Linked DNA regions of Methylomagnum ishizawai. The protein of the gene in region 2 interacts with the protein of the main gene of each other region in a pairwise test. Links are inferred from orthologs where the notes say so. Each region holds a gene or a part of one and is shown on either strand. Other genes may lie near its edges.

Evidence for each region. Proteins that work in one complex are often made in the same cells at the same time.
Region 1: the proteins of B9N93_RS04035 (region 2) and ftsA interact in binary tests that used the Escherichia coli proteins (3 or more experiments, as listed by UniProt). The link is inferred for Methylomagnum ishizawai from one-to-one orthologs.
Region 3: the proteins of B9N93_RS04035 (region 2) and ftsZ interact in binary tests that used the Escherichia coli proteins (3 or more experiments, as listed by UniProt). The link is inferred for Methylomagnum ishizawai from one-to-one orthologs.

Annotation. Positions count from the first base shown.
Region 1 is NZ_FXAM01000001.1:607,848-610,828, reverse strand. It holds ftsA (cell division protein FtsA), read left to right. Parts: upstream 1-863; coding sequence 864-2,099; downstream 2,100-2,981. Other genes in the region: ftsZ (cell division protein FtsZ), read left to right, coding at 2,129-2,981; B9N93_RS02650 (cell division protein FtsQ/DivIB), read left to right, coding at 88-891. UniProt on the Escherichia coli protein: Essential cell division protein that assists in the assembly of the Z ring. May serve as the principal membrane anchor for the Z ring.
Region 2 is NZ_FXAM01000001.1:891,536-894,704, forward strand. The notes cover bases 150-3,058. They hold B9N93_RS04035 (rod shape-determining protein), read right to left. Parts: upstream 2,173-3,058; coding sequence 1,126-2,172; downstream 150-1,125. Other genes in these bases: mreC (rod shape-determining protein MreC), read right to left, coding at 150-974; gatC (Asp-tRNA(Asn)/Glu-tRNA(Gln) amidotransferase subunit GatC), read left to right, coding at 2,512-2,799; gatA (Asp-tRNA(Asn)/Glu-tRNA(Gln) amidotransferase subunit GatA), read left to right, coding at 2,883-3,058. Outside these bases: rod shape-determining protein MreD, read right to left, coding at 1-142; more of mreC, read right to left, coding at 129-149; more of gatA, read left to right, coding at 3,059-3,169. UniProt on the Escherichia coli protein: Forms membrane-associated dynamic filaments that are essential for cell shape determination. Acts by regulating cell wall synthesis and cell elongation, and thus cell shape.
Region 3 is NZ_FXAM01000001.1:606,628-609,445, reverse strand. It holds ftsZ (cell division protein FtsZ), read left to right. Parts: upstream 1-745; coding sequence 746-1,891; downstream 1,892-2,818. Other genes in the region: lpxC (UDP-3-O-acyl-N-acetylglucosamine deacetylase), read left to right, coding at 2,062-2,818; ftsA (cell division protein FtsA), read left to right, coding at 1-716. UniProt on the Escherichia coli protein: Essential cell division protein that forms a contractile ring structure (Z ring) at the future cell division site. The regulation of the ring assembly controls the timing and the location of cell division.

The sequences.
Region 1 (2,981 bases), 280 kb from region 2 along the record:
ACCCGGATGCCCAGGTATACCCGGCCACGGGCGCGGCCCCAACCACGGCGCTTTCCCGTACTCCGGTTGTTGGTCGCGTTGGGGAGTATGACCGCACTGGTGCTGGTCGCCGCCAAACTGAGCCAAAACCGGCTGGAAACTTATCTACCCATGAAGTATGTCCGGGTGGAAGGCTCGATTTGGAACCTGGATATGGACGCCTTCGAGCAAACCCTGGCTCCCTATACCCATAGCGGGTATTTCTCGACCGATATGGAACGGATCGAAACGGAGGCCAAAACCTTCGCCTGGGTGGATAGGGTACGGGTGGAGCGGCTGTGGCCTGATACTTTGGTGGTGCGGATCGAAGAGCAAAAACCCATCGCCCGCTGGGATGGGGACAGCCTCCTCAACGACCGGGGCGAGCGCTTCACCCCGCCGAGCGTGGCGGATTACCAACATCTACCACGGCTATCCGGCCCGGAAGGCCAGGAAAAACTGGTACTAGGCACTTTGCGGGCGCTCAACGCCAAGCTGGAACGGCGGAACCTACGCATCGTCACCCTGAGCCTGAGCAAACGCCGGGCCTGGGTAGCGCGACTGGAGAACAGCGTGGAAATCGTGTTCGGCCATCAAGACCCCTTGGCGGCCTTGGAACGCACCCTATCCCTGCTGCCGCGTTTGGGGGAAGATCGTATCGCGGCCATCCAGAAATTGGATTTACGTTATCCCAACGGTTTCTCGGTCATCTGGAAACCCTTGGAACCAGAACCACCGCCCACCGGCAATCCCCCCGGCGGAGCGCTGGAACAAGCCCCACGGATACCTGAAGCAACCCTCGAACCGAAGTTTCGACTGACCCAAACGGATAAAACAACGATTCAATGGCTAGAAAATCGGATCGCAACCTGATTGTGGGCTTGGATATCGGCACCTCGAAGGTCGCCTGCATCGTCGGCGAAATCGGCGAGGACGGCGATATCGAAGTGATCGGCATCGGCAGCCATCCTTCCCGCGGCCTCAAGAAAGGCGTGGTGGTGAACCTGGAAACCACCGTGCAGTCGATCCAACGGGCGGTCGAGGAAGCCGAGTTGATGGCGGGTTGCCGGATCCACTCGGTTTACGCCGGCATCGCGGGTAGCCATATCAGCAGCATGAATTCGCATGGTATTGTCGCCATCAAGGACAAGGAAGTGGTGCAAAGCGACGTGGACCGGGTGATCGATTCCGCCCGCGCCGTCGCCATCCCCGCCGACCAGAAAATTTTGCACATCCTGCCCCAGGAATTCGTCATCGACCGGCAGGAAGGCATCAAGGAACCCATCGGCATGTCGGGCATCCGCCTGGAAGCGCGGGTGCATATCGTGACCGGCGCGGTCAGCGCGGCGCAGAACATCGTCAAATGCATCCGCCGCTGCGGCCTGGAAGTCGAGGATATCATCCTGGAACAGTTGGCCTCCTGCGCGGCGGTGCTGACCGAGGACGAGAAGGATTTGGGCGTCTGCCTGGTCGATATCGGCGGCGGCACCACCGACATGGCGGTGTTCACCCACGGCGCGATCCGGCATACGGCGGTCATCCCCATCGCGGGCGACCAAGTGACCAACGATATTGCAGTGGCGCTCAGGACGCCGACCCAGTTCGCCGAGGACATCAAGATCAAGCAGGCCTGCGCCCTGACCCAACTCGCCAAGCTGGAGGACACCATCGAGGTACCCAGCATCGGTGACCGGCCCGTGCGGCAGATTTCCCGGCTGAACTTGGCGGAGATCGTGGAGCCGCGCTACGAGGAACTGCTGTTGTTGGTGCAAGCGGAGTTGCGCCGCAGCGGCTTCGAGGACTTGATCGCCGCCGGGATCGTCCTGAGCGGCGGCAGTTCCAAGGTGGAGGGCTTGGTGGAACTCGCGGAGGAAATCTTCCATATGCCCGTTCGTCTCGGCATTCCGCAATACGTGACCGGACTCAACGAAGTGGTACGCAATCCGATCTACGCCACCGGCGTCGGTCTGTTGCTATTCGGCAAGCAACAACACGTCCAGAGCGAACCGCACATCGCCGTGGGCACCGGCTTCAAAGGATTGTGGGCACGGATGAAACAATGGTTTACGGGCAATTTTTGATTACAGACAGTTACGGTGGGGTTGAAACAATGAAATTCGAACTCGTGGATTCTTACAGCCAGAGCGCCGTCATCAAGGTGATCGGCATCGGCGGCGGTGGCGGCAACGCCGTCAACCATATGGTCAACAGCAGCATCGAGGGCGTGGATTTCATCTGCGCCAACACCGACGCCCAGGCGCTCAAGAGCATCCGGGCGCGTTCGGTGATCCAGCTCGGCAACGCCCTGACCAAGGGCCTGGGCGCGGGGGCCAACCCCGAGATCGGCCGCCAGGCCGCGCTCGACGACCGCGACCGCATCATGGAAGTGCTGGAAGGCGCGGACATGGTGTTCATCACCGCCGGCATGGGCGGCGGCACCGGCACCGGCGCGGCCCCGGTCATCGCCGAGATCGCCAAGGAAGCCGGCATCCTGACCGTGGCCGTGGTCACCAAGCCCTTCCCGTTCGAGGGCAAAAAGCGCCGCGACCTCGCGGAAAAGGGTATCGACGAACTCAGCCAGTTCGTGGACTCGCTCATCACCATCCCGAACGAAAAACTGCTGTCGGTGCTGGGCAAGGACGTGAGCCTCATCAGCGCCTTCGCCGCCGCCAACGACGTGTTGCTGGGCGCGGTGCAGGGCATCGCCGACCTCATCACCCGCCCCGGCCTCATCAACGTGGACTTCGCCGACGTGCGCACGGTCATGTCGGAAATGGGCATCGCCATGATGGGCACCGGCATCGGCCTCGGCGACCACCGCGCCCGCGAAGCCGCCGAAAAGGCCATCGCCAGCCCGCTGCTGGAAGACATCAGCCTGAGCGGTGCCCGCGGCGTCCTGGTCAACATCACCGCCTGCCAAGACCTCTCCATCGGCGAGTTCGGCGAAGTAGGCGAAACCGTGC
Region 2 (3,169 bases):
TGGTCCAGTAAATCAGGCACAACGCGATCCAATCCGGGTTGAAGATGAACCACTCGTGCGGCAGGGGCAGGATGCGCAACATCATCGCCAGCACCAGGCTGGCTCCCATCACCATGTAGGTGCGGACGTTAAGGTCGGGCATCGGCGGTCGGGCTGCGCGGGGCCGGATTGGGCACGGCCTCGGGAATCCTCGGGATGGGCTGGGAATCGCTCCATACCAGGAGCAATTCCCGGTTGCGGTCCAACTGCGCCACCGGCACGGCGCTGATCTTGGCGAAGGGGCTTTTCTGTGGGGAGATGGCCGTGACCTTGGCCACCGGATAGCCCTGCGGGAACACCCCGCCCATGCCCGAAGTCACCAGCAAATCGCCGACCTGCACATCGGCGTTGCTGGGGAGGTAAGGGAGGGCCAGCCGGTCGATCTGGCCGGTGCCGAGCGCGATGGTCCTCAGGCCGTTGCGGTTGATCTGGACCGGGATGGCGTGGCTGGGGTCGGTGATGAGCATGACCTCGGCGGTCTGCGGCGTGACCCTGAGGACTTGTCCCACCACGCCATTGCCGTCGAATACCGCTTGCTGCGGATGCACGCCGAAGCGGCTGCCCTTGTTGACCACCACCACATGTTCGTAGGGCACGAGGTTGATCGACAGGAGTTCGGCGATCAGGACTTGCTCGCCCACCTTGAACGAAGTATCGAGCAAGCCCCGCAGCCGGATGTTCTCCTGTTCCAGCGCGGCGAATTTCAGCAGCTTGGTTTTGAGGACCAATTGCTCGTCGCGCAGCCGTTGGTTCTCGGCGGCGAGGTCGGTATAGCTGGAAAGCGTGTCGATGGCTTTGCGGACCAGGTGTACGGGGGAATTGACGGCCTGCTGCAAGGGATAGATCAAGGTCGCGAACGGGAGCCTGAGTCCTTGCCAAGCGCCGTGCTGTTCGATGGTCAACAGCACCAAGCCCGCCGCCACGCAAGCGGCCAACCTGATGTTGAGGGAATAGCCGGTGGTGAACAGTCTTTTGCTGGGCCGGCCCTCTGCTTCAAACGGTCCGTTCAGATGGGTGCTCCCTTGAAGTGTGTCGCGGATGGTCGGAGGAGGGATGCCCCGCGTCTTCGACCTTGGAGGAACGGGATTATTCCAGCGAGAACACGGCCGAACCCTTCTCGTCCAGCAGTTCCAGGATTTTGCCGCCGCCACGGGCGACGCAGGTCATGGGGTCTTCGGCGATGTGGACCGGGAGGCCGGTTTCCTCGGCGATCAGGCGGTCGATATCTTTGAGCAGGGCGCCGCCGCCGGTGATATAGATGCCGCGGTCGGCCACGTCGGCCCCGAGTTCCGGCGGGGTTTGTTCCAGCGCGACCTTGACCGCGCCGACGATGCCTTGCAGGGGTTCCTGGATGGCTTCCAGGATTTCGTTGCTGTTGAGGACGAAGCTGCGCGGCACGCCTTCCGATAGGTTGCGGCCCTTCACTTCGATTTCCCGCACTTCGCTGCCGGGGTAGGCCGCGCCGATCTCGTGCTTGATGCGCTCGGCGGTGGCCTCGCCGATCAAGGTGCCGTAGTTGCGGCGCACATAGTTCATGATGGCGTCGTCGAGGCGGTCGCCGCCGATCCGCACCGAGGCCGAATAAACGATGCCGTTGAGTGAAATCACCGCCACTTCGGAAGTGCCGCCGCCGATGTCCAGCACCATGGAGCCGCGGGCTTCGTCCACCGGCAATCCCGCGCCGATGGCGGCGGCCATGGGTTCCTCGATCAAGTACACCTCGCGGGCGCCGGCCCCGGCGGCGGATTCCTTGATGGCGCGGCGCTCGACCTGGGTCGAGCCGCAAGGCACGCAGACCAACACCCTGGGGCTGGGCCGGAACAGTTTGTTGCGGTGGACCTTGTGGATGAAGTACTGGAGCATTTTCTCGGTGACGGTGAAGTCGGCGATGACGCCGTCCTTCAGGGGGCGGATGGCGGTGATGTTGCCGGGGGTGCGGCCCAGCATGGACTTAGCGGCGGCACCCACCGCCGCGATGGTTTTCTGGCCCCGGTTGCGGTCTTCGCGGATGGCGACCACCGAGGGTTCGTTCACCACGATGCCTTGGCCGCGGATATAAATCAGGGTATTGGCGGTCCCGAGGTCGATGGAAAGATCATTGGAAAAAAAACCCCGGAGATGTTTGAAGAACATAGAATGGATGGCGCGTAAATTGTTGTAATTTAACAAGCCGTAGCGGCTGGGGGCAAGCAGTATAGCCGCATAAGCCGACAGTTTCGGGTCGGAGAGGAAGTTAGGAATCCTCTTGTGGATTCCGGGTTCATCGGGGTCGGCCCGCCCTAAAACAGGGCGTTCGGACAGGGTCGCCGGTTTGACCGGCTTGGCGGGTTTCCCGATAATTGACTGAGAATTCATCAGGACTCGATGCCGGATCGGCAACGGTTGTCCGCGCTTCCCGCCGCCGCAAAGAGGTGGCCCGGTCGTGGCGCTGTGCCATTTCCCTTAGATTCTAAACGCCAAGAGACCCCCCGCATGTCCCTGACTTCCGAAAATGTGAACAAAATCGCATGGCTGGCCCGGTTGGCCATCGATCCCGACAAGACCGAAGCCTACGCCCGCGACCTGTCCGGCATCCTCGATCTGGTGGCCCAGATGGAGGCGGTGGACACCGACACGGTGCCGCCCATGGCCCATCCTTTGGACCAAGCCCAACGGCTCCGCCCCGACGAGCCGCTCGAACCCGATCAACGGGCGCGGTTCCAGGCCCATGCGCCCTTGGTCGAAGCCGGACTTTATCTGGTGCCCAAGGTGATCGAATAAGGGTGAATCGTAGATTCCAGTCCTGTCCCAAGTTTGGGATGGGAACGGTCCCTTAATATCCCCTTTGCTTTCTGGAATTTTCCATGCACGACAAAACCATCGCCGAATTAGCCTTGGGCTTGCGGAATAAAGAATTCAGCAGCGTCGAGTTGACGCAAGCCTTCCTGTCCCGCATCCAGCGCTACGACGGCCAGCTTAACAGCTTCATCACCGTGACCCAGGACAGCGCCTTGGCCGCAGCGAAGGCCGCCGACGAGCGGATCGCCCGTGGCGAGGCCGGACCCCTGACCGGCGTGCCCCTCGGCCAGAAGGACATCTTCTGCACCCAGGGTGTCCGCACCTCCTGCGGCTCCAAGATGCTCGACCGTTT
Region 3 (2,818 bases), 290 kb from region 2 along the record:
GCATCCGCCGCTGCGGCCTGGAAGTCGAGGATATCATCCTGGAACAGTTGGCCTCCTGCGCGGCGGTGCTGACCGAGGACGAGAAGGATTTGGGCGTCTGCCTGGTCGATATCGGCGGCGGCACCACCGACATGGCGGTGTTCACCCACGGCGCGATCCGGCATACGGCGGTCATCCCCATCGCGGGCGACCAAGTGACCAACGATATTGCAGTGGCGCTCAGGACGCCGACCCAGTTCGCCGAGGACATCAAGATCAAGCAGGCCTGCGCCCTGACCCAACTCGCCAAGCTGGAGGACACCATCGAGGTACCCAGCATCGGTGACCGGCCCGTGCGGCAGATTTCCCGGCTGAACTTGGCGGAGATCGTGGAGCCGCGCTACGAGGAACTGCTGTTGTTGGTGCAAGCGGAGTTGCGCCGCAGCGGCTTCGAGGACTTGATCGCCGCCGGGATCGTCCTGAGCGGCGGCAGTTCCAAGGTGGAGGGCTTGGTGGAACTCGCGGAGGAAATCTTCCATATGCCCGTTCGTCTCGGCATTCCGCAATACGTGACCGGACTCAACGAAGTGGTACGCAATCCGATCTACGCCACCGGCGTCGGTCTGTTGCTATTCGGCAAGCAACAACACGTCCAGAGCGAACCGCACATCGCCGTGGGCACCGGCTTCAAAGGATTGTGGGCACGGATGAAACAATGGTTTACGGGCAATTTTTGATTACAGACAGTTACGGTGGGGTTGAAACAATGAAATTCGAACTCGTGGATTCTTACAGCCAGAGCGCCGTCATCAAGGTGATCGGCATCGGCGGCGGTGGCGGCAACGCCGTCAACCATATGGTCAACAGCAGCATCGAGGGCGTGGATTTCATCTGCGCCAACACCGACGCCCAGGCGCTCAAGAGCATCCGGGCGCGTTCGGTGATCCAGCTCGGCAACGCCCTGACCAAGGGCCTGGGCGCGGGGGCCAACCCCGAGATCGGCCGCCAGGCCGCGCTCGACGACCGCGACCGCATCATGGAAGTGCTGGAAGGCGCGGACATGGTGTTCATCACCGCCGGCATGGGCGGCGGCACCGGCACCGGCGCGGCCCCGGTCATCGCCGAGATCGCCAAGGAAGCCGGCATCCTGACCGTGGCCGTGGTCACCAAGCCCTTCCCGTTCGAGGGCAAAAAGCGCCGCGACCTCGCGGAAAAGGGTATCGACGAACTCAGCCAGTTCGTGGACTCGCTCATCACCATCCCGAACGAAAAACTGCTGTCGGTGCTGGGCAAGGACGTGAGCCTCATCAGCGCCTTCGCCGCCGCCAACGACGTGTTGCTGGGCGCGGTGCAGGGCATCGCCGACCTCATCACCCGCCCCGGCCTCATCAACGTGGACTTCGCCGACGTGCGCACGGTCATGTCGGAAATGGGCATCGCCATGATGGGCACCGGCATCGGCCTCGGCGACCACCGCGCCCGCGAAGCCGCCGAAAAGGCCATCGCCAGCCCGCTGCTGGAAGACATCAGCCTGAGCGGTGCCCGCGGCGTCCTGGTCAACATCACCGCCTGCCAAGACCTCTCCATCGGCGAGTTCGGCGAAGTAGGCGAAACCGTGCGCGAATTCGCCTCCGACGAAGCCGTGGTGGTGATCGGCACCGCCATCGACCCGACCCTGGAGGACGAAGTGCGCGTGACCGTGGTGGCCACCGGCCTGTCCAGCCAGCGCCAAGCGGTCGAAGCCCCGATCAAGCTGGTGCGCAATACCTCCGGCGAGGTCGATTACGGCACCTACGAACGCCCGGCCAAATTCCGCAAGGAAGCCAAATCCGAAGGGCGCAACGAAACCAAGAAGGATATGGACCTGGAATATCTGGACATCCCGGCCTTCCTGCGCCGCCAAGCCGACTGAAGCGACGCTTTCCCCCGCTTCCAGAATGGGTGGCCAGGACCCGCCGCCCATTCCCCCCTTGCACGGTCTTTATCTTTCCAGCCCGGACGTGGCACGGGCCGTGCAGCTTCCTCCCTGTGGGTGGCCTAACCCACACGGACTCCATCCAATACTTCCAATAGGTGAACCGGATGATCAGGCAAAGAACACTGAAGAATGTCATCAGAGCGACCGGCGTGGGTTTGCATACCGGCGAAAAGGTTTATCTCACCCTGCGCCCGGCGGCGGCCAACACCGGGATCGTGTTCCGCCGGGTGGACCTGCCCGAGCCGGTGGTGATCGAGGCCCGGCCCCAGAACGTCGGCGAAACCACGCTGTCCACCACCCTGGTCAAGGACGGCGTGAAAATCTCCACGGTCGAGCATCTGCTATCGGCGCTGGCGGGCCTCGGCATCGACAACGCCTACGTCGATGTCAGCGCCCCGGAAGTGCCGATCATGGACGGCAGCGCCGGTCCCTTCGTCTTCCTGATCCAATCCGCCGGGGTCGAGGAACAGAACTCGCCCAAGCGCTTCATCCGCATCAAGAAGGCGGTGCGGGTCGAGGACGGCGACAAATGGGCCTGCTTCGAGCCTTACGACGGCTTCAAGGTGACTTTCACCATCGATTTCGACCACCCCGCCTTCCTCAAGGACACCCAGACCGCCAGCATCGACTTCTCCTCGACCTCGTTCGTGAAAGAAGTCAGCCGGGCGCGGACCTTCGGCTTCATGCGCGATATCGAAGCGCTCAGGAAGCGCCGCTTGGCCCTGGGCGGCAGCATGGACAACGCCGTGGTGGTGGACAATTATCGTGTGCTTAACGAAGACGGTCTTCGCTACGCGGACGAATTCGTCAAGCACAAGATTCTCGACGCCATCGGCGATTTGTATTTGCTGGGCCATAGCC